DNA from 2 places in the Pseudoalteromonas sp. L1 genome. Region 2 is predicted to be linked to the other one. Evidence: predicted binding sites of a transcription regulator. Region 2 holds the regulator's gene; the other holds the start of a gene.

Region 1 (15,444 bases), on a different contig from region 2:
TTAAGTTTATTACCTTGAAACTGCGCAACTTGGAAAATGTTTTTTGCTAAATCAATAGCAATTAAATTAGACTGTGTCATGTATGGACTCCTTAATTGGTAAAAGATGTTTTGCAATTTCTTTATACCGTACTCTCCCGTTAATGGGGAGGAGTCCATACATCTGCTACGTGACAAGGCCACCCCAACGCATTTGTCGTCGCGATTTTATATCGCGCTCTATGAGCGAACAGACAACCCATGGATAGTGAAATGGCATATACCGTCCACCTCTGCCATTAAGGTCACTAAAATAAGCCGTAGGCCTCAGTTTCTTCCTCTTCTTGGTTGCTCAGATGTTCTGGGCGAAATATAGCGCTTGGGTCAATGAGTAACGTATGCTTATTTTTCATTTTTATTAAACCGCGCATCATATTTTTGGTTTGTGGGTCTACATCAAAGCCGACGGACGTTAACTTATCTAAGGGTTTAATATCCTCTTTTTTAACGTTGATGTTGTCTTCTACTTTATCAACCAGTAATCCTATATGTGGTGTGATGCCATCCTTTGTAGTGAAAATAATAATCGGTTTATAGTCGAGGATTATCTGTTCTCTAGCAGACTCAAATAAACGTATTAGTTGGTTAAAGATGTGCCTCTTTTTTTCTTCAAATATATGGATTAACTTATCTTTAGGAAGGTTCTTTTGTAATTCGAGTAACTCACCAGCCATTGCATGTAGTGCTCTGTGGGGAGTATCAAATTTGTTAAGAATGTTTTGCAAGTCTTCATTGTCTGTTTTGAAGCTATTATACCACCGGCCAAAAGCGCATTTGTCAGGATCGGTTGATTGTGTAAACACAGCACCAGTGAGCAGGCTCTCTTCTAGTGCATTTAACCAGAGTTGGTGCTCTTTTTCTTTCTCAGCTAATAAATCTGTTAACGCAGCATTTGTTTTATGAGTCGATTGGTTATTAAGTACAATTCCTAAGTCAAATATAGGAGTGGGTGTATCCATATAGTCTTTAACGCCAATAAAGCTTTTATTTTCATTAGGTAGGGACGTTAGGTTATTTTCGTAACGTTCTGTTAGAAGAATATCGAGTATTTTAAGTGAAATGGTCTTATGCCCAACACGAAAATTAATCAGATCCATATTTCCCTCAAAGCCTTATTAAGTCTTTAAAGCATAGAACATTATTCTGATTTAGCAGTAGTTAATCTTGATTACTTTTAAAATATGAGCGATAAATTTTTTTATCACTATTACCAGTCTGCTCACTAAATAACTTTGCGAAGTCAGTATCTTCTTCAAATAGTGCATTTAACTTGGAAAGTAAGCATTGATTATTTAAAGGGGGAGAGCACTTTTGAGCAGCACTAACCAGTGCCACTGCATTTAGATAACCTTCAAAAATTATGCGATTTGCCTTCCTTTGGTAGGGCTTAATGTCTTCATTGAATTGCACGCACCAAGCGTTATCACACCGATTAGGATCGGGGACGACTTCGGTGACCATAATATTGCTTGGATGCTTAATTCGCTTGTATAGTTCATGGCTTGATGCAAAAGAAACGGCGGTGTAGTCGGGTGTGAAACCCTGCTGATAGCCTTTATTGATAAACTCAGCTAACGGTTTGTATGTACCTACCATACAGATTGCAGTCGCTTTACTTTGTTTAAGTTGCGTTAGTGCCTTTGCAATATCTTCGCTATTACGTTTAAATCGGGCAACTTCAATAGGTTTTATTTCATATTTTTCTAAAGCTAAAATTAAATTACTTTCAACAACATAACCAAATTCGTCAGCTTGAATCATTAAAGCAATTTTCTCATGCTGACGTTCTTTTACTAAATAATCAATTTGTTCAGACGCTTCATCTTGATAGCTTGCACGTAGGTTAAATACATTCGGCATTGAATCATTATGCAGGAAATCTGCACCTGTAAAGGGCATCAGAAAGGGAGTTCGATGCCTATCAAGCAAAGGTTTAATGGCATGTGCAGTCGGTGTTCCCATTGAACCAAATATTGCGTGGATGTTGTCGCTAAATAAAAATTGCCGTGTATTTACAACCGTATTTTTTGGCTCATAACCGTCGTCAGCAATTATCAGCTTGATATTTTGACCATTAATACCGCTATCAGCATTTATCTTATCGAAATAAATATTGCTGCCGAAAGCTAATTGCTCGCCAATTTCTTTTGCTGGCCCTGATAATGCTGTAGACATACCTAATTTTATAGGGGGGAGAGTGTCTTCGGCATGACCCAAAGTGGATAAAAGTGAAAGAGATAACAATATGCTCTTAATTGTCGATATTATTGAGAAGTTTAAAGTGAGCATACCAACCTTGCACTGCGGCTTTGAATTGTGTGTTTAATTCTTTTTTTCCGGACAGATTTGCTTCACTAATGAAGTGATCGGTACAGGATTGTTGTAATATTAGCCGAATAAGTATGAATTTTGTATCTTGATTGAGCAAGTTTAGACTAATTGGTGTATGCCAGATCAGTTGCCACAGTAAGGGTTGAGCATTAAATAACGAAAATTCAGAATTTATAAGGCGCTCAGCCCTGCTTAATAATACAGTTGGACATTCGCTTTGTGGAAAATGGGGTAATAATTCAGCAATCAGCTGCCAAGGTAAGTGACTAAAGTGGCCTAAAAGTTGTAACGAGAAGTCGTGTTTAAACTCACCAATGAGCTGTGTGGCTGAGTGCTTCGCTTGGCGGGTAAGTGGCTTTATGACTAAAGCCGAATGTTCCGCAGTTGCTTTATCGTGGCTAAAACCCAACTTAATGACCTTAAAACCATTACTTTGCCAAAACTTAACCAAGGATGCATTTGCGCCAAAGCTCGCACCGAAATAGTCGCAATTATCTAGTTGTTTTTCGCAGTAATTTAATAGGGCTGAACCTATACCTTGTTGATGACACTCTGGTGCGACAGCTATTCTCACAACTCTTGCAGAGCGTTTACATAAATCTTCTGTACTCTGGCTCAGTTGAGTAATGGTTTGTGCCATTAAATGGCCATGTGGTCTGCGCTTACCTATTTTAACTTGTTCTGCGATCTTAGCCGTTAAACCACCCTCAACAGCCACCAAACAAACTGCTTTTAGTGCATTTTCTTGCTTACAGATAGACAGTTGTAACTCGGGCGCATCAAGCAGTTGGCGTAAATCATTCACTGTGGTTTGGTAATGAGCCAGCGCCAGTAATGCCATTATTTGGCTAAGTAGTTGCTCATCATCAACGAGTTGTTCTTTGCTTATGTTTGCAAATTGGAATGGCTCACTACTTTGCGTGCTTGGGTACTTTGCATCGAGTAATAATAGTTTGCGTAGGCTATTTTCTAAAGGATCATGTTTAGCAAAGCGAACTGGCTCATCCAAAGTGATAGTCTTTAGTGATTTAAATTGACTACGTAAGTACTGTAAAAAACGTAACGTGTAACCTCGACCATTTCCTTCATAACCAACCATAGTGCTAGCAAATACGATTCGCGGATAGCTTTTCAGGATCTGTAATAGCATAGGAACCGGAATCGCCGCTGCTTCGTCGACAAATAGCAGATCGCAGTCAGGTTTTTCATGTAGGAGTGTATCTGGCGCAATATAGCTAAGGTTAGCTAGTTGCTTACAATTTTGCTCTTTAGTTATACCAAGCTCAGATGCTAAATGTTTAAAGCTTGTTTGTACGGCCTTGGCTTGGGTGGCACAAATAAGGATTTTTTTATCTTGAAGATTTGCAGCTGCAAGCCCTAAAGCAGCTGACTTACCACGACCCCGGTCTGCACTGATCACAAATGGGCGATTAGCGCGCCCTGTTGCGGTTTTAATAATTTGCTCAACACATGCTTGTTGTTGCTGATAATTTATCTCAGCAGTTGCTGGCGAAATGGATTGGTAAGTAGGAAGCGAGTGCTCAGTAAAATAATGTGGCTGCAATTTTAGCTTGGCGAAAAAACGCTGATTAAAAAAGCTGTGTTGAATCACTTCGCCATAAGAGGTAATACTTGTGAGTGCTGGGTCTTGCCACTTATCGTCATCGGGCAGCAAAAGTATCAGTACACCACCTGCTTTTACGGTACCTGCAAGCGCGGCTAGTTTATCGGCATATAAGCCGCTAAAACCATCAAAAATAGCGTGTTGAAACTCTTGGCCAAGAATTTGATGAGCATGTTTTGGAAACTTACTATTCGCTAATAGTGAGCTAGCGCTTAAAACATAGGTATTTTTAAGCGCTAATTGGTTTGCAAACTGATGGCACCAAGTTTCGCTGCCTTGCACAATGACAAGCTGGCGATGCTTTGCAATCACCAGCTCATTACACAGTGCTGTTATATACTCATTATAAGGCTTGAAGTCTTGCATACTGTGTTACAAGCCATTTGCTGCCTAGGTCATCAAAGTTCACTTGAATACGTGACTGTGCGCCGCTACCTTCGTAATTGAGTACGGTTCCTGCACCGAACTTGGCGTGTAAGACGCGTTGTCCTAAGTTAAAGCCACTATCTTCAAATGCAGCATGGGTTACTGATGGACTAAAACGACCTGCAGCAGGCGGTCTTGAAACTTGTGTTTTAATTCGGATTTCTTCGATGCAGTCTTCAGGCATTTCACGTAAAAAGCGTGATGGGCTGTGGTACTTTTCTTGGCCGTATAAACGGCGACTTTCTGCATGGCTAATATATAGTTTTTCCATCGCGCGAGTCATACCAACATAACATAGGCGGCGTTCTTCTTCTAAACGGCCAGACTCTTCATTACTTTGTTGTGATGGGAACATGCCCTCCTCAACACCAACCATAAACACCAGAGGGAATTCTAGGCCTTTTGCTGAGTGCAGTGTCATCATTTGCACCGCGTCTTCGTGCTCGTCAGCTTGACCTTCGCCAGACTCTAGTGAGGTATAAGCCAAAAATCCCTGTAGTGGTGAGCTGAACTCTTCATCTTCAGGGAGTTCGTATTGACCACAAGCACTAATAAGTTCTTCTAAGTTTTCTACGCGGGCACGGCCTTTTTCACCTTTTTCAGCTTGATACATTGCCATTAACCCCGAGCTTTGAATGGCGTATTTCGCTTGCTCTTCTAAGGTGAGATCGCTGATCTTATCTTCGATATGCTCAACAAGCTCTAAGAATTTAGTGACGGCACTCGCTGCACGGCCAGATAAGTGTTGCTGCTCGATAATAGCTTTTGCGGCATACCAAAGTGGCAATGACTCATTACGCGCGCAATCACGAATGTGGCTTAGTGTTTTATCACCAATGCCGCGAGCAGGGGTGTTAATAACGCGCTCGAAAGCGGCATCATCTTGACGGTTACCCACTAAACGTAAATACGAAAGTGCATCTTTGATCTCTTGGCGCTCGAAGAAGCGCATACCGCCGTAAATACGGTATTTTAAACCTTCTTGTAGCATCGCTTCCTCGAGTACACGAGATTGTGCGTTGTTACGGTATAAAATCGCGGCATCTTGTAATGCATTACCTGCATTTAGCCAACTACGTAGTTTGCTGCTGACAAAGCGCGCTTCGTCTAATTCATTAAACGCAGCGTAAACAGAAATAGGCTCACCATCATTGCCGTCTGTCCAAAGGCTTTTGCCCATGCGTTCAGCATTGTTTTTGATCAGCGCATTTGATGCTTTCAAGATTGTTGCCGTTGAACGGTAATTTTGTTCAAGGCGAATGGTTTCGGCTTCGAAGTCAGTTAAAAAGCGTTTGATATTCTCTATTTTTGCGCCACGCCAGCCATAGATACTTTGGTCATCATCACCTACGATCATAATACTGTTAGTGTTACCTGCGAGTAATTTTAACCAAGCGTACTGAATAGTATTGGTATCCTGGAACTCGTCTACCAGCATGTGGGCAAAACGCTGTTGATAGTGACGTAAAAGTGTTGGGTGGTTTTTAAGTACTTCGTAGCAGCGCAGCAGTATTTCTGCAAAGTCGATTAAACCAGCACGGTCGCACGCTTCTTGATATGCAGCATAGACTTTTAGCATCATCTGTTCATTAACATCGTAGGCTTGAATGTCTTTAGGTCGTAGACCTTCATCTTTTTTCGCGCTGATATACCAACCAAATTGTTTTGCTGGCCACTTTTTATCATCGATGTTCATCGCTTTAAGTAAGCGTTTGATCATACGTTGTTGATCGTCAGAATCTAAAATTTGAAAGCTTTCAGGCAAGTTCGCTTCACGGTGATGGGCGCGTAAAATACGATGAGATAAGCCGTGGAAAGTACCAATCCACATACCACCAACCGGTGCTTTTAAGGTTTCTTCTACACGAGTTCGCATTTCTTTCGCGGCTTTGTTAGTGAAGGTTACCGCAAAGATACTGTATGCAGAAGCTTGCTCAACTTGCATGAGCCATGCGATGCGATGAACAAGTACTCGAGTTTTACCAGAACCCGCACCTGCAAGTACTAGCATATTTTGCAATGGGGCTGCGACTGCATCCCGTTGTTTGTCATTTAAGCCATCGAGTAATTCAGAAACGTCCATCGTTACGCCTTTTCAATCTATAATGGGTGGAGTATAACAGGTGTTTATGCAAGGCTAAATAAAATACTGTTTTTATAAACAGCTATTTTGGCAAGTCATTAAAATTGTAAATAAAAATTGTGAATTTGACCGATTTTTAGCAAAAAGAACTAAAATCAAAATAACGGTATTTTTTAACACTTTGATTTGTAAGTCATAATAAGTTGGCATAAAGTGTGTTTATAAAAAGTATAATCATTAAAAACTACAGAGGTTAGTATGGCAGAGCAAGGTTCTGGCGGTAATGTAATCGCAGCAATATGTAATATCTTTTTTCCTGGTTTAGGACAATTGGTACAAGGTCGTTTAATGGCGGCGATTGCATTCTTTTTAGCATGGGTTATCAGTGGCGCGCTAATTTATGTTGCGATCGGTTTTGTATTACTGCCGATTGTCTATTTGTGGGCAATTATTGATGCTGCTCGTTTTAAATCACGACTCTAGCTGTTTTAAATAGCATAAACACGAGCGCCACTATGGCGCTCGTGTTGTTTAAGGCCGCAAAACTCGCTACGTTTAGCTGTAAACGGTATAATTAGCGTAATAACGTATTACGAGTACTCTTCATGGAATATCAATTTATCCGCGACCCAATTAGTGGTTTACGCATTAAAATCTCTTCTGAGCACGGCGTTATTGGTCGCTGGCTGAATGAAGAAATCGGTAAAGAAAAAGTCGCAATGGTGCAAGCTTTAATTGCTGCAGTGAAGAGCAGTCATGAGCCTTTAACCTTGCAAGGCCAAGAAATTGATTTGATTTTAAGTAAAGACGAAGCATTATTTGAAGCCCATGCACTACATCAAGACAACGAAGACTTAGTCGCCTACCAAGATGATGATTTAATGCTTGAAGAAGAGGGCTTATGCAGTGGCTGTGGTTTTGAAGACTTTGTTGATTTAATTGAATCTTGGCAAGAGTTTACGCAAGGGCGATAAGCAGAAACAGGTTCTGCTTATCAGTGGCTAGTTTATTGTTCATTGACTGATTTAACAGCTGCAAGTAATAAGTCTTCAGTTAAACGTACTTTATAATTTGGATTAGCATACTGAAAGTGAATTAACCCTTTTGTGTCAACCACAAAAACAGCAGGTACAGGTAAAGCCACCTTTGCTTCGCCATCTAGCGACACAAAGTTAACGCCAAGTTTATTACGATAGATTTTTGCGGTTTTATCATCCAGATAAAATGCCAATCCTAGTTGTTGGCTCAATGCCAAACTATCATCAGATAAAAGTTGATAGTTTGGGGAAGATATTTTGCTTTCAGCTAGCTTTTCTGGGCTATCTGGCGATATTGCGATAATTTGTGCATTGAGGCTTGCTAATTGCTTTTCAATTTTTTGCACACTGGCTAATTGCCTTGAACAATATGGGCACCAACCGCCACGATAAACAATTAATACCGTGGTTTTTTCTTTAAAACGTTCACCTAAAGAAATGCTTTTTCCAAACTGATCTTTTAAGTCAACACTTGGCATAGTTAAGCCTGGCAGTAATGGGCTAACTTGCTCAGCTGAGTTTGCAATATTCGTTGCTGTAGCTGCAATTGCTTGGCTAGATAGTACAAGTAATGCAGTAATAAGTAGTGATCTAAACATTAGGATCCTTCATGATTCTTTCTCGATTTTACAAACGACCTGTTTATAGGTGTTTTTATTTCATCAATGCCAAATTTAACTGTAGTATATAGGCAAATAAAAAATGCAAGTTGGGATAAAAAATGTCTGCTAATTTACAAAAACTCGTTGTTATGCTCGAAATGCAAAATGCGATGAATACCAAAGTTCATGAGCAATGGTTTAGCCAAGGTTTTGAATGGTATCGTGCAATTTGGGTTGAGTGTGCTGAAATGCTTGATCACTATGGTTGGAAGTGGTGGAAAAAACAAACTCCAGATACCGAACAAGTTATTTTAGAGTTAGTTGATATTTTCCATTTTGGTTTATCTTTACGCATTGATGGTGAAACCAGCTATGAGCAATTAGCCGCGCAACTTGAATCGGAATTAAGTGCGCCAGTTCAAGCGGATGACTTTAAACAAACACTAGAGCAATTAGCTGCGTCAGCAGTCGCTGAAAAGCGTTTTAATGCCGCTGCATTTGCAGGTTGTATGGCGAAAATCGGTATGGATATTGATGATTTATACCGCGGCTACGTTGGTAAAAATACCTTGAACTTCTTCCGCCAAGACCATGGCTACAAAGACGGTAGTTATATCAAAGTGTGGAACGGCCAAGAAGATAACGAACACTTAGTTGAAGTAGTTAAAAGCCTAGATACAGAGCATGCTGATTTCGCAAAGCTTGTTTATCAAGGCTTGGAGCAGCGTTACCCGAAGTAATACCAATCCGCAATAATACTTAATCATCTTGAGGGATAAAACCTGTCGCTAGCTGCGTTAAAAATTTCTGATTTAGAACAACTAAATAACGAAATTTTTGCCTTGCTATCAACAAGGTTTTATTGCCTCAAAATAGACTACTTAATTAAGCGAATTGGTATTATTCAACGGGTATAAATTCGCGAAAATCGATGGTCGATAAAAAGCCATCGAACTGCTTATGCGGTTGCTGACTATCAGGGTTGGCAACCGCAAGAATATGGCCAATACCAAACTCTTTTGCCGCATCGAGCACGGTAGGGCTGTCATCCACAAATAAAGTCCGTTTCTTATCAAACTTCCACTCTTGATGTACTTGTTGCCATAATGGTTGATGCTCTTTACTCACGCCATATTGGTGAGTTGAAATTACCCCATCTAAGTAATTATCAATAGCAGTGTGTTCAAACTTTAACATGGCACAATCTGGGTGCGCGTTAGTGAGCATGATCAATTGCTTACCAGCTTTTCTAAGCTCAGTTAGAAATGGCGGTACGTCATCACGCACTTTTATTAAATGTTGAATGTCACGTTTTAGCGACATTATTGGCAAATCGAGTTGTTGTTGCCAATAGTCTAAGCAGTACCAATTAATTTGCCCATGAACTTGTTGATAACGATGCAAAATGTCAGCTTTTGCTGCGTCTAAACTGATTTTATGTTTACGTGCATATTGCTCGGGAATAACAGTAAGCCAGAAATAATTATCAAAATGCAAATCGAGTAGGGTGCCATCCATATCTAACAACACAGTATCGATTTTTGACCAATTTAACATAGGCAATTCACTTTAAAAGATTTATGATGAGCATAACTGCCATGATAGCAAATTAATGCCAATGACACAGAAAAAGCATCCTACACCACCGCAAATTTTGTCTAATGAAGTTGTCGCTAAGAGTCGACTGTTCACCGTTGAATCCCTTGAGCTGAAGTTCTCAAATAACGAGCAAAGGCAATACGAACGAATTCGTGGTGGTGGAAGAGGTGCCGTCATGATCGTGCCTGTAACGGCTGATAACGAGCTGTTATTGGTGCGAGAATATTGTGCTGGCACTAATGATTATCAACTGGGCTTTCCAAAAGGCTTAATTGATCCAGGTGAAACTCCCGAACAAGCAGCAAATCGTGAGCTTAAAGAAGAAGTAGGCTTTGGTGCTAACTATTTTGCCGCCCTTAAAAAAGTCAGCATGGCACCAAGTTACTTTAATGCCACTATGCATATTTTGTACGCCGAAGACCTCTACCCTGAAATCTTACCAGGTGATGAACCTGAGCCACTTGTTGTTGTGAAGTGGCCGATGAGTGATTGGCCGTCTTTATTGCAACAAGAGGACTTTACAGAAGCACGAAGTGTTGCAGCTTTGCTATTATTAACAAAGTACTTAGAGTCGGGAGCTACCAATGAGTAATTTTTTAGAGCCTTGCATTCGTCTAGCTGAACAAGCAGGTGATGCCATTATGGCTATTTATCAGCAAGATGATATTGGTGCCGAGCAAAAGTCCGATCATACGCCCGTAACTAAAGCTGATTTAGCATCAAATGAAGTATTGATGGCAGGATTAAAAGCGTTGGCACCAGATATTCCTATTATGTCAGAGGAAACGCCAATCCCTGCACTTGCTGACAGAAAGCATTGGCAGCAATACTGGTTGCTAGATCCCATGGATGGTACGGGGGAGTTTATTTTAGAAAGTGGTGATTTTGCGGTTAATATCGCACTGATTGAAAATAATCGTCCAGTATTAGGTGTTATCCATTGGCCAGCGAAGCACGTTACTTATTTTGCAACTTATCAGCAAGGCGCGTTTAAGCGTGAAAATGGCCAAGATCAGAAAATTTCGGTTGCAACACCTGATAATTTAACTTTAGCTGTGAGTCGTCGACAAAAAATTGAAGCGGTAAGTCAGTATTTAAATACCCAATTCGCAACGGTCGCATTAGGCTCATGCTCATTAAAAGCGTGTATTATTGCAGAAGGTAAAGCGGATTGTTTTTTACGCATAGGGCCAACAGGTGAGTGGGATACAGGCGCATCTCAAGTGATTGTTGAAGAAGCGGGTGGCTGCATTACGGATGCTGAATTTAATCCTTTAACTTACAATCAACGAGAAAGCACAGAAAACCCAGATTTTATCGTTATGGGCCACCCTGATTGGGAGTGGCAAAAAATGATAAGTCCTCACCAACGAGCTTTTTAACAGCACTTTGTGTGCTTTTTGTTCGTTTGGTGGTGTTTTATTACTATAACTCTTGATTTCTAATCTTATTGCTATATGATAGCGCTCTCTTCGAAACAAGGCATCAATAACATGCTGTTGTTACTTAGAGATTACAGGCGCGGGATGGAGCAGAATGATAAATCATTCGTCGGACTCGCAAATACCTGAAGTCGAAGGTCGTCGGTTCAAATCCGGCTTCTGGGACTCTAAACATACAGGCGCGGGATGGAGCAGCCTGGTAGCTCGTCGGGCTCATAACCCGAAGGTCGTCGGTTCAAATCCGGCTCCCGCAACCAATTTTCTTAATTGGCTGACTTCTTAAATTAAGTGAGAAGTAAAACAAACTTAATATTCAGGCGCGGGATGGAGCAGCCTGGTAGCTCGTCGGGCTCATAACCCGAAGGTCGTCGGTTCAAATCCGGCTCCCGCAACCAATTTTTAAAAGATTGGTGTAATATTGGAACTATAAAGGTCGTCGTCACGGCGTGAGGCATTCACTCTTCACCTTCACAGCTCCCGCAACCAATTCTTTGAATTGGCTGACTTCTTAAATTAAGTGAGAAGTAAAATAAGCTTAATAATTTCAGGCGCGGGATGGAGCAGCCTGGTAGCTCGTCGGGCTCATAACCCGAAGGTCGTCGGTTCAAATCCGGCTCCCGCAACCAACTGAAATTACATAATAGACACGCTAAAGCGTGTTTTTTTATGCCTGAAATTCAGGTGTTTAGGCTTATAACCTAAAGGTCGTCGGTTCGTCCTCAAAGTTCACAGCTCCCGCAACCAACTGAAATTACATAATAGGCACGTGAAAGCGTGTTTTTTACGCCTATAGAAAGTGAAGATGCTCTTGAGGATCGAAAAAATCTTTTTATCTCATCATAATGTTTGTATTAATAGGCAATAATATGAAATCATTGTCTGCTAATAATATGGTTTCTTGCTTCAAAATAGTTCTCTTTATTAAACAGATTAATATTTTCCTTCTGCTACGTTTAGTGACTTGCATAATCTTCTCTTAAAAGATTGAAAAGTTTATGTTACAAGGTAGGTAAAATTACTTTTTAGTTACAAGTATGACTGAACTTTACCACTGGTTTGACTTAATTGGCGTGGCTGTATTTGCTGTATCAGGTACGCTGCTGGCCTATGATAAAAAAATGGATGGCTTTGGGGTTGTTGTACTTGCCACCGTAACGGCAATTGGTGGTGGTACGTTACGTGATTTAATCCTAGATGTTCCTGTTTTTTGGTTACATGATCAAAGCTATTTTTGGGCTATTTTATTTTCGGTATTTGTTACTACACGTTTAATTAATAAGCAGCGTTCGATTGAATTTAATACGCTACAGATAGCAGATGCATTTGGCCTAGCATTTTTTGCTGTTATGGGTGCTCAAAAAGCAATGTTGGCAGGTATGCCTGATACAACGGCTATTATTATGGGCGTTATTACAGGTTGCTTCGGCGGCATGATCCGTGATGTGCTCGCAGGTAATATGCCTATGCTATTGAAAGGTGAGTTATACGCAATTACCTGTATTGCAGGCGGAGTCGCTTATACGCTGGGTATTTCTTTTGGTTTTGTAACAGAGCTTGCGATGGTGATTGCAATGCTAGTGACGCTTGTTTTACGACTGGCGGCGATGAAATGGCGGCTAACGTTGCATATTTTTAAATATTCTGATTAAACTATAACTTAGGACTTGTTATAGGGACAGATTAAACGTGTCATTAGCTCGTATTTTTTCTCGTGCACAAATAGGCGTACAAGCACCTGAAGTTATAGTTGAAGTGCATTTAGGTAATGGTTTACCGGCTTTTCATATAGTTGGTCTACCCGAAACATCTGTGAAGGAAGCGAAAGATCGCGTAAGAAGCGCACTTGAAAACTCACAGTTTGGCTTTCCTGATCAGCGGATCACTGTTAATTTAGCGCCCGCAGACTTGCCTAAAGAGGGAGGGCGCTTTGATTTAGCCATCGCCGTAGGCATCTTGGTGGCATCAGGGCAGATTAGTTGTCCCGATATTCATCGTTATGAATTTTATGGTGAGCTTGCCTTAAATGGGGAAGTAAGAGGTGTGAATGCGATTTTGCCTTCCGTGCTCGGTGCTAAAGACAAAGGCCGTTGTTGCTTTCTTCCTGCCGATAATGACTCCTTGGCGAGTCTTGTTTCAGGGGTCGCACGAAAAGCAGTATATTCTATTCAGGATGTCTGGAACGATTTACTTAACCAGCAACCCCTTCCTTTGAATATTGAATACCCAGAGCAGGAATTAGATAGAGAATCTCTTCTCGATTTAAGCGATGTTAAAGGGCAACCAGGCGCGAAACGAGTATTAGAAATTGCAGCTGCTGGTGGGCATAATTTGCTATTTTTAGGCCCCCCAGGGACAGGTAAATCTATGCTCGCACAGCGTATGCCGACAATTATGCCCGCAATGTCTGACGATGAAGCGATTAGTACCGCAGCCCTCTATTCAATTATTGGTCAATCAGTCGATTTAGCGAATTGGCGGGAGCGTCCCTTTCGCAATCCTCATCATACGTGTTCAGCGGTCGCGCTTGTTGGTGGTTCGTCAAACCCAAAGCCAGGGGAAATTTCATTAGCCCACAATGGAGTGCTTTTTTTAGATGAGCTGCCTGAATTTGAGAGAAAAGTACTCGACTCATTGCGTGAACCTATGGAAACGGGCGTAGTAACGATATCAAGAGCTGCGAGGCAAATGGAGTTCCCTTCGCAATTTCAGTTGATTGCAGCTCTTAACCCAAGCCCAACAGGTAGCCATACAGATAAGCGAGCAACGCCTGATCAAGTGCTACGTTACTTATCTCGGGTGTCTGGGCCATTTATCGATCGTATTGATTTACAAATTGAGTTGCCAAGATTGACCAGTAGCCAACTACAAAGTACTGAAATAGAAGAAAGCAGCGAGCAAGTTCGCTCACGTGTTGAGCGTGCCTACGCAATTCAGCTTGAAAGACAAGGCAAAGTGAATGCGCGCTTGAATAATAAAGAAATGAATCGGTACTGTATTTTAGCACCTGCAGAACTTCAGTTTTTAGCTAAAGCCAGTGAAAAACTGGCTTTATCGCCTCGCTCTTATCATCGGGTGATTAAAGTGGCACGCACCATCAGCGATTTAAAAGCTCAGCCAAATATAACCTTAAGTGAACTAAAAGAAGCATTAAATTATCGGGCATTTGAGCGGCTAATTAGTCAGCTAACGCAACTCTAAAAGCTTAAATCGATAACATGTAACCTTTACCACGCACTGTAACAATACGCTTCTGATCCTTTTCATCACTTAATTTTTTACGTAGTCGACCAATCAATACATCGACGGTGCGATCACTAGGGCTCCAATCTGGTTGGCCAATCTCTTCTGAGATCTTTTCACGTGATGTTGCTTTACCTGCATTTGCAATTAAGCAAATAAGTACCTTGTGTTCAGCTTCTGTTAGGCGCGACTCTTCACCGTTAGGGGTAATCAAGGTTCGATTATCAGGGTGTAACTTGAAGTCGGCATATTCAATAAACTCTTCGCTTTCATCATCGTTTTGAGAGCTCTTGAGACGTTTGTGAAGTGCACGCATTCTAAGTTCGAGTTCAAGTAAGTCTACGGGCTTACATATGTAATCATCTGCACCTTGGGCAAGCCCTGCAATGCGATCGGCTTGAGAGTCTCTGCTTGATAGCATAATTACGCCAATTTCTGTGAGCGCATTGAGTTCTTTTGCTAATAGCAGACCATCACGTTTGGGCAGTACTATATCGATGATAGCTAAAGAGATTGCATTTTGTGAAGGGGCGCGAGATTGCACAATGCTCAGTGCATCGGCGCCTGTTGAGTCTACCTCAATCTCAAATTCAGTCTCTTTAAAATGGTTGAGAATACGTTTGACGAGTAGCTCATCATCTTCAACCAATAAAACTTGAATAGTCATTAGCTTCTATTTCACACTTGATTTGTTGTTATGTTAGCACTGTATGACAAAGAGTGAGAAGTGTAATGGATAGGTTTATAACTATTTCTTACAATTTAATTAGTTAGGTGTCGTAAAGTGAAAGAAAAGTTGAGTACTTTTGTAGTACTCAACTATATAAAAATCTACTTTTCAGCGTAAAGGTATTGCCACCATTGTGGCTGCTCTTTTAGATTTTTATCGAAATAAGCGAGCATGGTGTCCCACCAATCAAAGCGTTTGTCGCGTGCAAATATCTGATGGTCTGCGCCTTTGTACTCAATGAGTTCGACATCTTTTCCTAGTAACTTTAATGCCGTGTACATATTGTGACTTT
Region 2 (16,135 bases):
ACATCCAGAAAAAGTCGAAAATACGCCAAATAGTGCTGCGTACTGTAATGACCTTACCTGTAGCGCTATCTAAATACAGGGTAGTTGTCAGCCAGTCATCAAAGCTGACTTGCCAAACATTCGCTTTGTATGCAATTTCTCTGGGTCCTTTTGCTAAAAGCTGTACTTGAGAGGTCTTTGCACTAATGAGTAGGTGTGCTTTAGCATTTTCAATAATCTCAGATTCACTTGGCCTAGCCATTGCCTCACCCGTTATACCATCAAAGGTAAATGTACCGTTTAAAGTGGCAATTTCAATAGTGGGTTTTGTGAGTAAGTGGCTGTATTTTATATCACTAATTTGCTCAAACTGAGTTGTTATTGCATCAATTGATGCCATGTAATCATGTACTTTAAATGGATTACTGAGGCTGCGTTTAGCTAAGTGTTTGCCATGTACTTTTTCAAGAGGAATGGCGCTCATTACCAAGCCACCCAGCAGCCAAAAAAAGATTTGTATGGCGAGCAAGTAACCTAACCATTTATGCACTTTGCGGGCATATTTGAACATACGTTTATTCATAGAAAACCACTTGTTATTTTTGTATAGGCGCTATTGTAAAAGCTTAAATTAGGCTGCCAATGCGGCATAATGTCGCATTAACTGTATTCTAGATTTGGTATATAGACAAAACTGCGTTAAAGTTCCAATCGCTATTAATAGAGGGTAAAACGAAGGTATGTCGGAAATTCAATTTTTAAATGTAGACTTGGAGCTTGAATCAAAACACGATATAAGTGCACTGGTGGCTGATTTAAAGAAAAACGCCATGGTCTTACATTATGACAAAGATGAATATCGTCAACTTGCTCGTATTGAAGCAACAGCTGACATTAGCACGCCAGATAAAGCAATTAATCAATTATGCGAATTAATTGAGTCATGTTCACGCAATGCATTGAAACAGTGGCTTTCGTGTTCAAAACGAACATTTGATATTGGTTTTGAGTCAGGTGACTCGCCAAAATGTTTTAATCAAGCCCTGCACGCAGATACCTTATTACGTATTTCAGCCATTGGCGCAGGGATCGAAATTACCATCTACCCGGTTCAGAGCTAAGCTCGCTATCTTCGTTCTACCACTGCTGCGGTCATACGTGATACGCAGCACAGTTCACCTGCCGCATTACTAATTTTAATTTCCCAAACCGATGTTCTTTTCCCTAGATGAATAGGGCGTGTAATTGCTGTAAGTACGCCTTTGCGTGATGCTTTGAGGTGATTGGCATTTATCTCTTGGCCGACACAATAAAACTTTTCGAAGTCAACAACAAAATTTGCCGCATAACTGGCCACAGTCTCAGCTAGCACAACATTTGCGCCTCCGTGTACCATCCCCATTGGATTATGGTGGGCTGGTATAGCGGGCATGGTGGCAACTAGGTAGTCATCACCAATTTCGGTTATTTCAATGCCCATGGTTTTCATTAAAGTTCCTTCACCTGTAATGCCTTGTGCAAATTGCTGGCATTGCTCTAAAGTGATTGGCTGGTGCCAAATGCTCATGGTATTTCCTTAGCAAGCTAATTAAAGCTACTACCATATTGCATATAACTGTGCTGTTCAATGTTAGTTTTGTAGCAAAATGAGGTGGCTAATTTAAATTTGCGATTTTCAGATAACTGTATATACTCACAGTTAAATGTACTGTATGGAAAACCAGTTGTATGCGCCCATTAACGAAACGCCAATCGCAAATATTAGAACTTATTAAAGTATTTATTAAAGATACGGGCATGCCGCCAACTCGTGCCGAAATAGCTCAAACGCTTGGTTTTAAAAGTGCCAATGCTGCTGAAGAACATCTTAAAGCGCTGGCTAAAAAAGGTATGATAAAAATGAAGCCTGGTGCGAGTCGTGGTATTCAGTTAGTTGAAGAAGATGAGCCAGAACAACTAGGACTCCCTTTAATTGGTCGTGTTGCCGCAGGTGAGCCAATTTTAGCGCAGGAACATGTAGAGAGCCATTGTCAGGTTGATCCATCTTTGTTTAAGCCCGCTGCAGATTTTTTACTACGTGTTAATGGCATGAGTATGAAAGATATAGGCATTATGGATGGTGATTTACTGGCAGTACACAGAACACAAGTGGCTGAAAATGGTCAAGTTGTCGTTGCGCGTGTTGATGAAGATGTGACTGTAAAACGCTTAGAAAAAGCAGGTCGAAAAGTCCTCCTACATGCAGAAAATGACGAGTTTGCACCGATTGAAGTTGATCTCGAACACGAATCTTTCAATATTGAAGGATTGGCAGTTGGCGTTATTCGTAATGCTGATTGGATGTAACGCTAATATACTTAAGTAACTTTAGTGTTCTCAGTCATGCTCGTTTTTTGTTTTGATGTATTGTACTGAGTAAGATGTTTCCAAAATGGTGCGTCAAACTGATTTAATTTGGTGCGACGCCGCTTTTTACCTATTTAGCATCGATTTGTGACCCCTTAGCGTTGCTGGGAGTCCATGTATAGCGCAGTTTTCCTTTCTTTTTGAGTTTTTGCTCTTCTCCTTTTTTTACAAATAACGCTCTGATTATAGTTGTTATTTTTGCACCAAAATAAACATTTCTTAGATTAAAAACTTGCTTATTGTTCATTTTTTAACTAATTGGTTAATACATTGTGTTAACACCGTTTTACTAAAAAGACACAAAATAATGTGCTGTGGTGTTAAACGATGAGCTTGTATCAGATTTCTGTCGTGTTGGTACGTGTTTGCTCTTAACAATAAAAATACGAATGGGCACCTAGCTGTACGCCTTTTCGCTTTGCGTCTTGCAATAGCATCTAAAGGAGCTGTCACATGGGTAAAATGCGTTATGCCTTGTGGCTTATATTAGTGTCTCTACCGCAGTTAGCATTGGCAAATAGTCAATTTAATATGCGTAAAGGGGTAACTGATATAAGTAATAATGTTTATGAGTTACACATGACGATATTTATTATCTGTTGTGTAATCGGCGTCATCGTTTTTGCGGTGATGTTTTGGGCTTTAATACATCATAGAAAATCAAAAGGGGTAAAGCCTGCCCAATTTCATGAAAGCACAAAAGTTGAAATTCTTTGGACTGCCATTCCGTTTGTGATTTTAATTGCCATGGCTGTGCCTGCCACAAAAACCTTAATCGCCATGGAAGATGCCTCTAAGGCGGACATCACCATTAAGGTCACGGGCTCTCAATGGAAATGGCATTACGAATATATGGGTGAAGATATTGCCTATTACTCGATTTTATCGACACCAAAAGATCAAATAGATAACCAAGCTGAAAAGACAGCAAATTACTTACTTGAAGTCGACAAGCCGCTGGTTCTTCCTATCAATAAAAAAGTACGCTTTTTGATGACTTCTGACGATGTTATTCACTCTTGGTGGGTTCCTGATTTTGCGGTGAAAAAAGATGCAAATCCGGGCTTTATCAATGAAGCATGGACACGAATTAACGAACCTGGTGTTTACCGGGGCCAATGTGCTGAACTGTGTGGTAAAGATCATGGTTTTATGCCTGTTGTGGTTCAAGCATTACCTGAAGATGAGTTTGCAACTTGGTTAGCTGATGCCAAACAAGAAAAAGCGAATGCGGCAGCAGCGGATGCTGCATTACTTGATCAAACACTTGCGAAAGAAGAGTTAATGACACTAGGTGAGCAAGTCTACATGGCTAGCTGTGCAGCATGTCATCAGCCAACAGGTATGGGGCTACCGGGCGTATTTCCTGCGCTTAAAGGCAGCCCTATTGTACTAGGTGATGTTAAAGATCACATTGATATTGTGCTTCATGGCAAGCCTGGTACAGCAATGCAAGCATTCGATAAACAGCTTTCAATTAAGCAGCTTGCAGCTGTCATTACGTATAAACGAAATGCTTGGGGCAATGATACGGGTGATGTTATCCAGCCGAGTCAAATTCAAGCAGCGATTGATGCAGCAGCGGAGGCGAACTAATGAGTAACGTTATTAATGAGCAAGCCACTGAGCATGCGCATCACGACCATCACCCTGCTAAGGGTTTCAAGCGTTGGTTATATACAACAAACCATAAAGATATTGGTAGTTTATACCTCATTTTCTCACTAACCATGTTTCTAATTGGTGGTGCGATGGCAATGGTGATCCGCGCAGAGCTTTTCCAGCCGGGTCTGCAACTTGTTGATCCACACTTTTTTAATCAAATGACGACAGTACATGGTTTGATCATGGTATTTGGGGCTGTTATGCCTGCCTTTACTGGATTGGCCAACTGGATGGTGCCAATGATGATTGGTGCACCTGATATGGCTTTGCCAAGGATGAATAACTGGAGTTTCTGGATTCTACCTTTCGCCTTTTTAATCCTGTTAGCTTCATTGCTTATGCCTGGTGGTGGCCCTGCATTCGGTTGGACTTTTTATGCGCCACTGTCGACTACTTATAGTAACGATAACACCGCACTCTTTGTCTTCGCTGTGCATATCATGGGCATTAGTTCAATCATGGGGGCGATTAACGTTATCGTGACCATTGTGAACTTAAGAGCCCCTGGCATGACATGGATGAAGCTGCCATTGTTTGTTTGGACATGGTTGATCACCGCATTCTTATTGATTGCTGTGATGCCTGTGCTTGCCGGTGCGGTGACCATGGTGCTCACTGATAAATACTTTGCGACCAGCTTTTTTGATGCCGCAGGGGGGGGCGACCCTGTGATGTTCCAGCATATCTTTTGGTTCTTTGGGCACCCTGAGGTGTATATCATGATTTTGCCGGCGTTCGGTATTATCTCTACTATCGTGCCGACTTTCTCACGTAAAAAGCTATTTGGTTATGCCTCTATGGTGTATGCAACTTCATCGATTGCGCTACTTAGCTTTATCGTATGGGCACATCACATGTTCACCACAGGCATGCCAGTTGCGGGTGAGCTGTTCTTTATGTACGCCACTATGTTGATTTCGGTACCGACAGGCGTAAAAGTGTTTAATTGGGTCGCTACCATGTGGCGAGGGTCAATTAGTTTTGAAATCCCCATGATGTTTGCCATTGCTTTTATCGTATTGTTCACCTTGGGAGGTTTCTCTGGCTTGATGCTCGCGATCACACCTGCTGATTTCCAATATCATGATACTTATTTTGTGGTCGCACACTTCCACTATGTACTCGTTACAGGCGCCGTATTTTCTATTATGGCGGGAGCCTATTACTGGCTGCCAAAATGGACTGGCAATATGTATAACGAAACCTTGGCGAAATGGCATTTCTGGTTATCACTGATTAGTGTCAATGTGCTGTTTTTCCCAATGCATTTTGTTGGCCTTGCTGGCATGCCGCGCCGTATCCCTGATTATGCTCTGCAATTTGCAGACTTTAACGCCATTATTAGTATTGGTGGGTTTGCGTTTGGTTTATCACAGCTGCTGTTTGTGCTGGTGGTATTTAAATGTGCCAGAGGCGGCGAAAAAGCACCTGCTAAGGTATGGGACGGTGCAGAGGGATTAGAGTGGGAAGTTGATTCGCCCGCACCTTACCACACCTTTGAGACACCGCCGGAGATTAAGTAATGAATCATGCACCTTTGCTCAAAAAGCTCCTGCTAGCATGCCTTGGTATGTTTGCATTTGCCTTTGCATTGGTGCCGCTTTACGACGTGTTTTGTGATGTTACGGGCTTAAATGGCAAACCTTCTCTTGAGAAGGCTGTAGTGAGTGACACAGTTAATACTGAACGCTCGGTAGATGTAAGCTTTACAACACATGCACAAAGCGGAGCACCATTTAAAGTTGAGTCTCAGCAGTACAGTGTCGCTGTGCAGCCAGGCGCTATGCGTGAAGTTAAGTTTAGTGCTAAGAATACCAGCAGCACAGACAAAATAATGCAAGCAATCCCCTCGGTATCACCAGGAAAAGCAGCTAAATACTTACACAAAATAGCCTGTTTTTGCTTCGATCAACAGCCAATGAAAGCAGGTGAAGAAATCGAGTTTACCTTATTATTTTATGTCGATACTGAGCTACCGGATGATGTTGAAGAACTGACATTGTCCTATACCGTGTTTGATATTAGCGGGCAGGTTGTGGCTAAAAACGATGAAGCCGCCAAGCTAATTGCTAATTAGGAGCAAACAAAATGAGTCAGAATTACGAAAAATATTATGTACCAACTGAAAGTCCGTGGCCGATTGTCGGTGCAATTGCGATGTTTTTAATTGCTGTTGGTGCTGGCTTAACTGTAATGCAAGTCAGTGGCGAAGGCAGCAGTGGTCAATATGTACTGTATTTAGGCATTGCGATATTAATTTATATGGTTTTCAGCTGGTTTAGGAACGTTATTGAAGAGTCGCATAAGGGGCTTTACTCAGCACAAATGGACCGTTCATTCAGGCAAGGCATGAGCTGGTTTATATTCTCTGAAGTAATGTTTTTTATGGCGTTTTTCGGTGCACTTTTTTATGCCCGTATGATTTCTGTACCTTGGTTGGGGGGGGCTGGTAACAATGCCATGACCAACGAAGTACTTTGGCCAACCTTTGAAGCCGTATGGCCTCTTTTGACCACACCAAGTGGTGACACAACACAGGCTATGGGCTGGCAAGGGCTCCCATTAATTAACACCCTTATTTTACTTACCTCTTCGGTCACTATTCACTTTGCTCATGTGGCAATGGAAAACAATAAGCGTGGTGCGCTAAAAGTATTCTTATCGCTCACCGTGTTATTAGGTGTCGTTTTTTTAGGCTTACAAGTATATGAATATATGCATGCTTATCAGGATCTCGGTTTAACCCTAGATGCGGGGGTATATGGCAACACGTTCTTTTTATTAACTGGTTTTCACGGTATGCACGTGACCTTGGGGACGGTAATTCTGTTTGTCGTACTGTTGCGTATATTCAAAGGTCATTTTAGTAGTGAAAAGCATTTTGCGTTTCAGGCCGCAGCTTGGTATTGGCATTTTGTTGATGTGGTTTGGCTGTGTTTATTTGTATTTGTGTATGTGCTGTAGCGTGACGAAGAGGTGATGGGTTGGTGTGAATAAAGCCCAATTTCATTGCGGCAATAATGATCACCAACACAACAACAGAGAAAAGTACTCTGCGTCCTAAATAGTGTGACATAGGTCGTGTGGTCTGTTTTGCTGACATCATTACAAACAGTGCTCGAAAAAGGTTAAACACAATATATAACAATAACAACACAATGATGATTTTTATCATTTTAGGTTTCCTTGATGCAGTTAATTTTATGGCGTAAACAAAAGCTTAGTTCAATTATCGCAATTTGCGTTGTGGTGTTTGCGGTGCTGATTTGTTTGCGTTTAAGTGTTTGGCAGTATCAACGCGGTGAACTAAAACAGCAGCAATTAAGTCAGCTCGCTGTATCAAGCCAACAAGGTGTTATGGATTGGCAAGCACTGCAAAGCTTACCCGATGGTGTTAACAAAACGGGCTTACAGGTCAAAGTCTCTGGGGTGGTTAATAAACAACATTACTGGCTACTTGATAATCAAATATATCAAGGGCAAGTAGGTTATGACTTACTTGCAGCTGTAAGCATCGAAGGAGAAGTAGCCCCTTTAATTGTTAATTTTGGTTGGCTCAAAGCCCCCGCTGATCGCAATCAATTGCCAGCAGTGGCTTGGCCTAGCAGTGCGCTTATTACAGCGACAGTTCAAATAAAACAAGGCCAGCTTCAAGGCTTTACTTTAGCGGATGAGATTGGTGCAGAAAGTGGCTGGCCTAAACGTATTCAGGGAGTCGATTTAGCCATTTTTAGTCGTCAATTAGAGCAGCCGTTACACGCCTTTATTGGTTATCGTAAAGAAGCAGACGGCTTAGCAACACCCCATTACAAAAGTGTTGTGATGGGTCCTGATAAACATTACGCCTATGCAGTGCAATGGCTGCTAATTGGCTTGGCCTGTGTTGTTATTGCGTATTTTGCGATGAGAAGGAGACATCATGAAAATAAATCCACTTAGTTTGTTTGCTCTGTGTTGTTTTGTGCCCCTTATTCTGGCCTTTGCAGCATTAAAGCTTGAGTGGTTGCCAAGTGGCTCTAGTAACCATGGTGAGCTGTTAAAGACCGAAGTAAAACTCGCTGATTGGCAGCAAGGTGATCCTAAGCAATGGACAATTGCACTTAACTATCCAGATGATTGCCAATCAAGGTGTGAAAAGCAGCTTGCGAGTCTTGAAAACTTATACGTTGCTCTAGGAAAAAATCAGCAAAAAGTGGATGTTGCTGTGTTAAGTCGGCAGCAAAAAACAGCAGCGAATTGGCGCCATTTAGAAGAAAACGCAGATCTTCAAGCGGGGGACTTATATTTAGTCGATCATATGGGACTGGTTGTTTTGCATTACCCCTATAAAAACGAACCTGAAGAGAATCGGTTAATTCAAAAAGGCTTACTGAAAGATTTAAAAAAACTACTCAACTACGCACGTTCAAGTTAATACTCGGTAAGGGGCAATAATGTATAAAAATTATAAATATTTAGTCTTATTTACGTGTTTTCTATCTGTTTTAGTGGTGGGGCTTGGGGCATATACGCGGTTAAGTGATGCAGGGCTTGGTTGCCCTGATTGGCCTGGATGTTACGGATTTTTAACTGTGCCAAAGCATGAAACTGCACTTTTGCATGTTGAGCAGAATTATCCAGATATGATGTTTGAAGCAGCAAAAGCATGGAAAGAAATGATTCATCGCTATTTTGCAGGAGCATTAGGCCTATTTATATTGGCGTTGTTTGTATTTGCTTGGCTGAAACGTCAATACCCTACTACCCCAGTGAAACTACCGCTAGCACTTTTATTGCTGGTGGTTTTTCAAGCGGCCCTAGGAATGTGGACAGTGACCATGAATCTGCAACCTTTGGTTGTTATGGGGCATTTATTGGGTGGGTTTAGCATCTTATCTTTAGTGTTTTTACTATATTTGCGGCTGACCTCTAAGCCTATTACTGGCGGTGATGCAGGGGCGAGGCCTTATTACAGATTAGCGCTGATAGGGTTAGTGGTGTTGGTATTACAGATAGCTTTAGGCGGTTGGCTTGCGGCTAATTATGCAGCCCCGCACTGTAATGGTTTACCACTATGTAGTTACGGGCAGCCGTTTTCACTCTCAAGTGTGTTTCAACTGCCGCTCGAGCACAGTACCTATGAGTATGGCGTGTTATCTCAACAGGCACGCATGTCTATACATTTGCTACATCGCATATGGGCACTGGTAACGTGTGTGGTGCTTGCGTTGATTATGTGGCGAATCTTTTCGAAATCCTATTCTCGAAAGATCAAGCACTGCACTGTAACAGTACTGGTGGCCTTGTTATGCCAGATTTGCTTGGGTCTTGCCGTCGTGCATTGGCATTTTCCATTAGGCGTCGCACTTGCTCATAACTTAATGGCGGCATTGTTGCTTTTGAGCATGGTTAGACTTTGTTTTCATCTAAAAGCAAGAACTTAGGGGGCTGGGATGGCACTTATTTTAACAACTGAAAAATCAGTAACAGCGCAGATCACTGAATTACTGAAGGACTATCTAGCAATAAGTAAATTTAAAGTTGTTGCGATGTTAGTACTCACGGCTTGGGTAGGATTAGCACTTGCACCTGATATGGGAAGAGATGTATTTGTTCAATTAGCAAGTCTACTAGGCATAGGTTTATTATCTGCAGCTGCGGCAGTAATAAATCATGTCGTTGATAGCGAAATTGATAGCAAAATGGCACGCACACGACATCGTCCTGTGGCAAAAGGCCGCTTAAGTAAGCTGCACGCTCTTAGTTTTGCCGCCACCATTGGCGTACTTGGGTTTATTATGTTGATGATCTGGGCGAATACGCTAACTGCTGTGCTTACGCTGTTTGCTTTGGTTGGCTATGCTTTTATCTATACTTCTTTTTTAAAACGAGCAACCCCACAAAATATTGTCATCGGTGGACTTGCTGGTGCGATGCCACCTTTATTAGGGTGGGTATCAGAAACAGGGCACATGGCAGCTGCGCCCTGGTTATTAGTGATGATTATTTTTACTTGGACACCGCCACACTTCTGGGCGCTGGCTATTGCGCGTAAAAGTGATTATGAGCGGGCAAAAATCCCTATGTTACCTGTCACTCACGGCATTGAGTTTTGCAAAACATGTGTAGTGGCATACTCAATTTTATTGGCCTTAGTATGTGTATTGCCTTACCTAATAGGCATGTCGGGGATTATTTATTTATTTGCTGCAAGTGCCTTAAATGCGGTTTTTATCTATAAAGCGCTAAAACTTAAGTTTGCGCCTAAAGAGGGTACGGCAATGGACTTATTTCGTTTTTCAATCGTACATTTAATGCTACTCTTTATCGCCCTATTTATTGATAAGTGGTTTCTTGTATGAAGCATTTTTTAGCTGTGCTAATGGTATGCCTTAGCCTTATTATCATCGGTTGCGGTAGTGAGAAGTCTGCCCCTGATGTTTCTGCGCTTGTGTATGAGAAGGCAAAGCCAATAAGCCCTTTTTTATTAACTGACCAACATGGAAATCCTGCTGATAATAGTCAATTAAAGGGGCATTGGAATTTACTGTTTTTAGGTTACACCAGCTGTCCTGATATTTGCCCTATGACATTGGCAAAACTTACAAGTGTACAAAAGCAATTGAGCAACAATTATGACGTACAGGTGTGGTTTGTTGCTGTCGATCCAAAGCGAGATACAACGGCTAAACGCAAAGCTTATATTGATTATTTTAATACTGATTTTTTAGCTGTATCAGGGTCGCATAAACAGCTATTTCCTTTTGTGCGGGAGCTTGGCTTAATTTATGCGATTAATGATAGCGATGAGCAAGAGTATGCTGTCGACCATAGTGCTTCGGTGGTGATGGTTGATCAGGCAGGGGCTGTGCGAGCGATTTTTAAACCTGAATTTAAGCAAGGTAGTGTGCCTTTGATTAATGCCAAAACATTAACGCAAGAGTTTAAGGAAATTGCTGACTATTATGCTCTATAACTTGTATAGAGAAGTTAAGTATTTTAAAAGAGAGCAGATGCTCTCTTTTTTTATTTTTCCTCTAACCTACTAAAAAAATTTACTATTTTTTAATTTAAAAAATGGCAATTTTATTAACTCAGTCTAAGCTTTTGTTATGAATTATTAAAAGCTGTGTAAGAGCGCGTTAATGATAAAGCTTCCTACTGAACTCGCAATTACTCATGTTGAGTCACTACACCAAGATTTACTACAAGAATTATCGTCAAATGATGATATATGTCTTGATATCAGTGAAGTAACGAGAGCCGATACTGCGTCAGTACAGCTACTGTGTGCATTGCAAAAACATTTGCTTTCGGTTCAGCATAAAATTATTTGGGTTGGACAAAGCGAGCCGTTGCAACAGGCAATTAATAGTTTGGGATTAAGTCATTACCTTGTGCTTGAAAATGCCAATTAAGAGGTTTTTATGAAAAAAATTTTAGCAGTCGATGACTCAGCATCAATGCGACAAATGGTTGGTTTTACCCTTAAAAAAGCGGGCTTTGATGTGACCGAAGCAAAGGATGGCAGCGAAGCATTGAGTATTGCAAAACAGCAGGGCTTTGATGCGGTTATTTCTGATGTCAACATGCCGGTAATGGATGGTATTACACTGATAAGAGAGTTACGCACTCTACCAAACTACAAATTTACTCCCTTACTTATGCTGACTACAGAATCGGGTCTAGATAAGAAATCAGAGGGTAAAGCTGCTGGCGCAACAGGCTGGATAGTGAAGCCTTTTAACCCAGAGCAATTGTTAGCGGTATTAAAAAAAGTGATTCGCTAACAATAGGAGCGGGGCATGAGTATAGATCTAAGCCAATTTTTTGAAGTGTTCTTCGAAGAAAGCTTTGAAGGACTCGATGCAATGGAAGCTGAGTTATTAAACCTAGTTCCAGGCGAAGAAGACTTAGAAACAATCAATACTATTTTTCGCGCTGCACATTCTATCAAAGGAGGTAGCGGAACATTTGGATTTACATCGGTAGCTGATTTTACCCACGTTCTAGAAACCCTTTTAGACCAAATTCGTGAAGGCTCACGAGACTTAACTGCTGAGCATGTAAACCTACTTTTAAAGTCAGTTGATTGTTTGCGGGCATTATTACGTTCACTGCAGGCTGAGCAACAGCCCGATTTAGCGGAGGCTGATGAACTACGTATAAAATTTGAAGAAATTTTAGGTATGCGTGCAGCAACAAAAGCCGTGGCAAGTGATACAAATAGCGAAGAGCCCGTCACAGAAAGTAGTCGCAATACCTTTCAGATAGACTTTAAGCCTCACCACCATTTATTTAAAACAGGTAACGAACCGCTTTATATGATCAGCGAGCTCGCTGAGCTAGGTGATCTTGAAACTCAGGCATTTCAAGATGATGTGCCAGATATTACTGACTTTGCACCTGAAGAGTGTTTTTTATCTTGGCGCTTCTTTTTAACCACAGATAAAGAGCAAAGCTGCATCGAAGAGATTTTTGAATGGGTCGAAGATGATGCTGACATCACCATTACGCTATGCGGTGGATTATTTGGTGATGAACTAGAAGAAACAAAAGTAGCACAAGCAGCCACAGATACAGAGATCAAAGAGGCAGAAACTGCGGCTAAGCCAACGGCGGAAGTGAAGAAATCAGCTCCTGTTAAATCAGCCGCGGCCAATACAGAGTCTACTTCGATTCGTGTTGGAATCGATAAGGTGGACTCACTAATTAACATGGTCGGTGAGCTCGTTATTACACAAGCCATGCTTAGCCAGTTGGGTGAGCAAGAGATAACTGAAGCAACCATTGCCTCTTTACAAGAAGGGCTTGCTCAACTCGCTCACAACACTCGGGATTTACAAGAAAATGTGATGCGTATAAGAATGTTGCCGATTAGCTTCGTTTTTAGCCGTTTTCCACGTTTGGTGCGTGATATTTCTCAAAAACTCGACAAGCAAGTTGAGCTAAAGCTTTTAGGTGAACAAACCGAGCTGGATAAAACTGTGATGGAGAAAATCTCTGATCCTATGGTGCATCTAGTCAGAAATTCACTTGATCATGGTCTAGAGACAGTCGAAAAACGAGTCGCAGCAGGTAAAGATCCGGTAGGTACCGTTACGTTGAATGCTTTTCATCAAGGCGGCAACATTGTTATTGAGATCATGGATGATGGACAGGGTTTAAATACCACGAAAATCCGTGAGAAAGCGATAAAAAATGGCTTAATTTCCGAGTCTGATGATCTTAGTGATAATGAAATCAACGAACTCATTTTCTTACCTGGCTTTTCGACCGCAGATCAAGTGAGCGATCTATCCGGACGAGGCGTCGGCATGGATGTGGTAAGAAGAAATATTGAAGCACTGAGCGGGTCAGTCGAAGTATCTTCAGCCCCCGGGGTAGGCTCAACCTTTACTATTCGTTTGCCACTGACATTAGCGATTCTTGATGGCCAGTTAGTTCGTATTGCTGAGCATACTTACATCATTCCACTCATTTCGATAATTGAATCTCTCCAAATAGATATCAGTAAAGTAAGTCGGGTAGGCAAGGATTTAGACGTATTGCGCCTACGTGATGAATATATTCCTATCTTACGTTTATACACTATTTTTAATCACCAAGGTGCGATAGAGACGCTTGATAAGACCTTGTTAGTTGTTGTTGAAAGCGACAACCAAAAAGTGGGTCTATTGGTGGATGACTTACTGTCTCAGCAACAAGTGGTTATCAAAAGCTTAGAAGCCAATTATCAAAAAGTAGATGGTGTGTCTGGCGCAACAATATTAGGTGACGGTCGGGTTTCGTTGATTGTTGATATTAGTGGATTGATTAAATTATCAGGCCTGAAAAAACCGGGAAGCCAAGAGCTTATCATCGAGTCTAAAGCTAGTTTGGAGGCGTCATGATTACACCGCAAGACGACCTACATAACAAATTAACTTTAGAACAAGATCAGGATGTGAAACAGTTTCTAACGTTCATTATGGCAGATGAAGAATATGGCGTTGATATTTTAACCGTTCAAGAAATTCGCAGCTGGGAAGAGATAACCGTCATTCCAAATGCGCCAGATTTTGTTAAAGGGGTAATAAATCTGCGAGGAACCATAGTGCCTATTATTGATTTGCGGCGTCGCTTTGCGATTCCTGCTATTGAGTATGGGCCGCTTACGGTGGTGATTGTTCTTAAGGTGAAATTAGAAAGCACAAGTAAAATTATGGGTATCGTTGTCGATGCCGTCTCGGATGTCTATAGCATTGCTGAGCATGAAGCAAAAGCAGTGCCCCACTTATCAGATTCGGAGCATGCGCAATTTGTGGCAGGTTTGGTGAATGTGGGTGAAAAAATGGTCGCATTATTAGACCTACAAAAAACGATGGACATTTAATTGGGTTGATTAACAAGAAGGTGAAGGGTATGGGATGGTTTAGCAGTCCTAAAAGTGTTGAGTCAAATAATGATTTAATTGTTACTGCATTGAATAAATCACTTGCAGTGATTGAATTTCAACCATCGGGAACAATCTTGACAGCCAATGCAAATTTCTTAAGCGTCATGGGTTACCGGCTTGAGGAGATTCAAGGCCAGCATCACGCGATGTTTGTTGCTGAAGAAGAGTCTCAAAGCACCGAATACCAGCAGTTCTGGCAGCGTTTGCGAAGTGGCGAATTTATCTCTGATGAGTTCAAGCGCATCGGCAAAAATGGCCAAGAGATTTGGATCCAAGCGACCTATAACCCAATTATTGATAGTAACGGTCAAGTCGTTAAAGTCATTAAGTTTGCCAGTGATATATCAGCACAAAAAGAACGAGACAAACAATCACAACGTGATGCAGATTTATCTAACGCGTTACGTGTTTGCCAAGCAAACGTGATGATTGCGAACAATGATCTTGAAATTATTTTTGTTAATGAGCAGGTAAAACAAATGCTAAAGGCGCGTGAAAGTGACTTGCAGTCAGTATTACCTAACTTCTCGGTAGCAAATTTAGTGGGTACCTGTGTTGACGATTTTCATAAAAAACCAAGTCATCAGCGTGAATTGTTAAAGGCACTGACAGAGCCTTATAAAACTACCTTGCGACTTGCAGGTTTAATTTTTAGTTTGATTGCTACTCCTTGGGTGAATAGTGCTGGCAAGCGCTTAGGAACCATCGTTGAGTGGCAAGATATTACTGACAGTGTTAATAAAGCTGAGGCTGAAAAGCGTGAAGCTGAAGAAAACCTGCGAGTACGTCGTGCGCTTGATAGGGTCGCAACAAATACCATGATAGCTGATGCGGGTAATAATATTATCTACATGAATGAAGCTGTATTGAACATGATGAAAATTGCTGAAAGTGACTTGCGTAAAGACTTGCCTAACTTTAATAGCAACAACTTAATCGGTCAAAATATCGATGTATTTCATAAAAACCCTGCCCATCAACGCAATATGCTGGCAAAACTTAGCAGTACCTACAGTACGGAGATTGTTGTTGGCGGACGTACCTTTGGTCTTGTGGCAAATCCTATTTTTACACCAGATAATGAGCGCATTGGTACAGTGGTGGAATGGGAAGACAGAACAGCCGAGGTTGCAATTGAAAAAGAAATTGCTGGTTTAGTCGCTGCCGCAGGTAAGGGGGACTTAGAAGCCCGTGTCGAAGAGACAGGTAAAACAGGCTTTTTCCTACGCTTAGCGCAAGGTTTAAATAGCATGGTGGCTATTGTTGACGATGCAGTTAAAGACACTGGTAATATGCTTGATGCTATGGCGAACGGCGACTTATCAAAACGTATTGAACAAGAATACCAAGGGTCATTTGAGAAATTAAAACGTGATGCCAATGCCACGGCTGATAAATTAACGGAAGTGATTAACCGTATTAATAGCTCTGCGACATTAGTTGCTAGTGGTGCTGAAGAAATCTCGCAAGGCAATGCTGACTTGAGTCAACGCACTGAAGAGCAAGCATCTTCACTTGAAGAAACAGCATCAAGTATGGAAGAAATGACCAGTACAGTTCGTCAAAATGCTGATAATGCCAAAGAAGTGAACGAACTTGCCGAGGAAACACGTGCTAAGGCGCAAAAAGGTGGTGAAGTTGTTAATCGCGCAGTAACGAGTATGTCGG

What was found. The regulator LexA, encoded in region 2, represses DNA repair genes until DNA is damaged. The targets are predictions, from matches to a motif close to TACTGTATNNNNATACAGTA.
Region 1: a site for LexA is predicted at 6,567-6,586, ahead of uvrD (DNA helicase II). Genes of this name have one in related genera too.

The regions. Positions count from the first base shown of each region.
Region 1 covers NZ_JAKKCT010000004.1:452,117-467,560, reverse strand. The annotation lists partial or broken gene L3V38_RS15105 (transposase) at 1-80, opposite strand, end outside; gene L3V38_RS15100 (CZB domain-containing protein) at 287-1,135, opposite strand; gene L3V38_RS15095 (ABC transporter substrate-binding protein) at 1,197-2,327, opposite strand; gene L3V38_RS15090 (GNAT family N-acetyltransferase) at 2,290-4,359, opposite strand; gene uvrD (DNA helicase II) at 4,337-6,502, opposite strand; gene L3V38_RS15080 (hypothetical protein) at 6,761-6,985, shown strand; gene L3V38_RS15075 (YacL family protein) at 7,108-7,476, shown strand; gene L3V38_RS15070 (peroxiredoxin-like family protein) at 7,509-8,138, opposite strand; gene L3V38_RS15065 (dUTP diphosphatase) at 8,261-8,881, shown strand; gene yrfG (GMP/IMP nucleotidase) at 9,042-9,698, opposite strand; gene nudE (ADP compounds hydrolase NudE) at 9,760-10,332, shown strand; gene cysQ (3'(2'),5'-bisphosphate nucleotidase CysQ) at 10,325-11,122, shown strand; tRNA gene L3V38_RS15045 (tRNA-Met) at 11,363-11,439, shown strand; tRNA gene L3V38_RS15040 (tRNA-Met) at 11,501-11,577, shown strand; tRNA gene L3V38_RS15035 (tRNA-Met) at 11,732-11,808, shown strand; gene L3V38_RS15030 (trimeric intracellular cation channel family protein) at 12,217-12,831, shown strand; gene L3V38_RS15025 (YifB family Mg chelatase-like AAA ATPase) at 12,869-14,380, shown strand; gene L3V38_RS15020 (response regulator transcription factor) at 14,385-15,089, opposite strand; gene L3V38_RS15015 (S9 family peptidase) at 15,254-15,444, opposite strand, start outside.
Region 2 covers NZ_JAKKCT010000008.1:69,801-85,935, reverse strand. The annotation lists gene L3V38_RS18845 (hypothetical protein) at 1-562, opposite strand, end outside; gene L3V38_RS18840 (hypothetical protein) at 720-1,100, shown strand; gene L3V38_RS18835 (hotdog fold thioesterase) at 1,106-1,546, opposite strand; gene lexA (transcriptional repressor LexA) at 1,708-2,325, shown strand; gene coxB (cytochrome c oxidase subunit II) at 2,839-3,981, shown strand; gene ctaD (cytochrome c oxidase subunit I) at 3,981-5,573, shown strand; gene L3V38_RS18815 (cytochrome c oxidase assembly protein) at 5,573-6,127, shown strand; gene L3V38_RS18810 (cytochrome c oxidase subunit 3) at 6,139-7,014, shown strand; gene L3V38_RS20285 (DUF2909 domain-containing protein) at 6,914-7,225, opposite strand; gene L3V38_RS18800 (SURF1 family protein) at 7,240-7,989, shown strand; gene L3V38_RS18795 (transmembrane cytochrome oxidase associated protein) at 7,970-8,464, shown strand; gene L3V38_RS18790 (COX15/CtaA family protein) at 8,484-9,473, shown strand; gene cyoE (heme o synthase) at 9,483-10,391, shown strand; gene L3V38_RS18780 (SCO family protein) at 10,388-11,005, shown strand; gene L3V38_RS18775 (STAS domain-containing protein) at 11,175-11,447, shown strand; gene L3V38_RS18770 (response regulator) at 11,457-11,819, shown strand; gene L3V38_RS18765 (chemotaxis protein CheA) at 11,835-13,922, shown strand; gene L3V38_RS18760 (chemotaxis protein CheW) at 13,919-14,404, shown strand; gene L3V38_RS18755 (methyl-accepting chemotaxis protein) at 14,434-16,135, shown strand, end outside.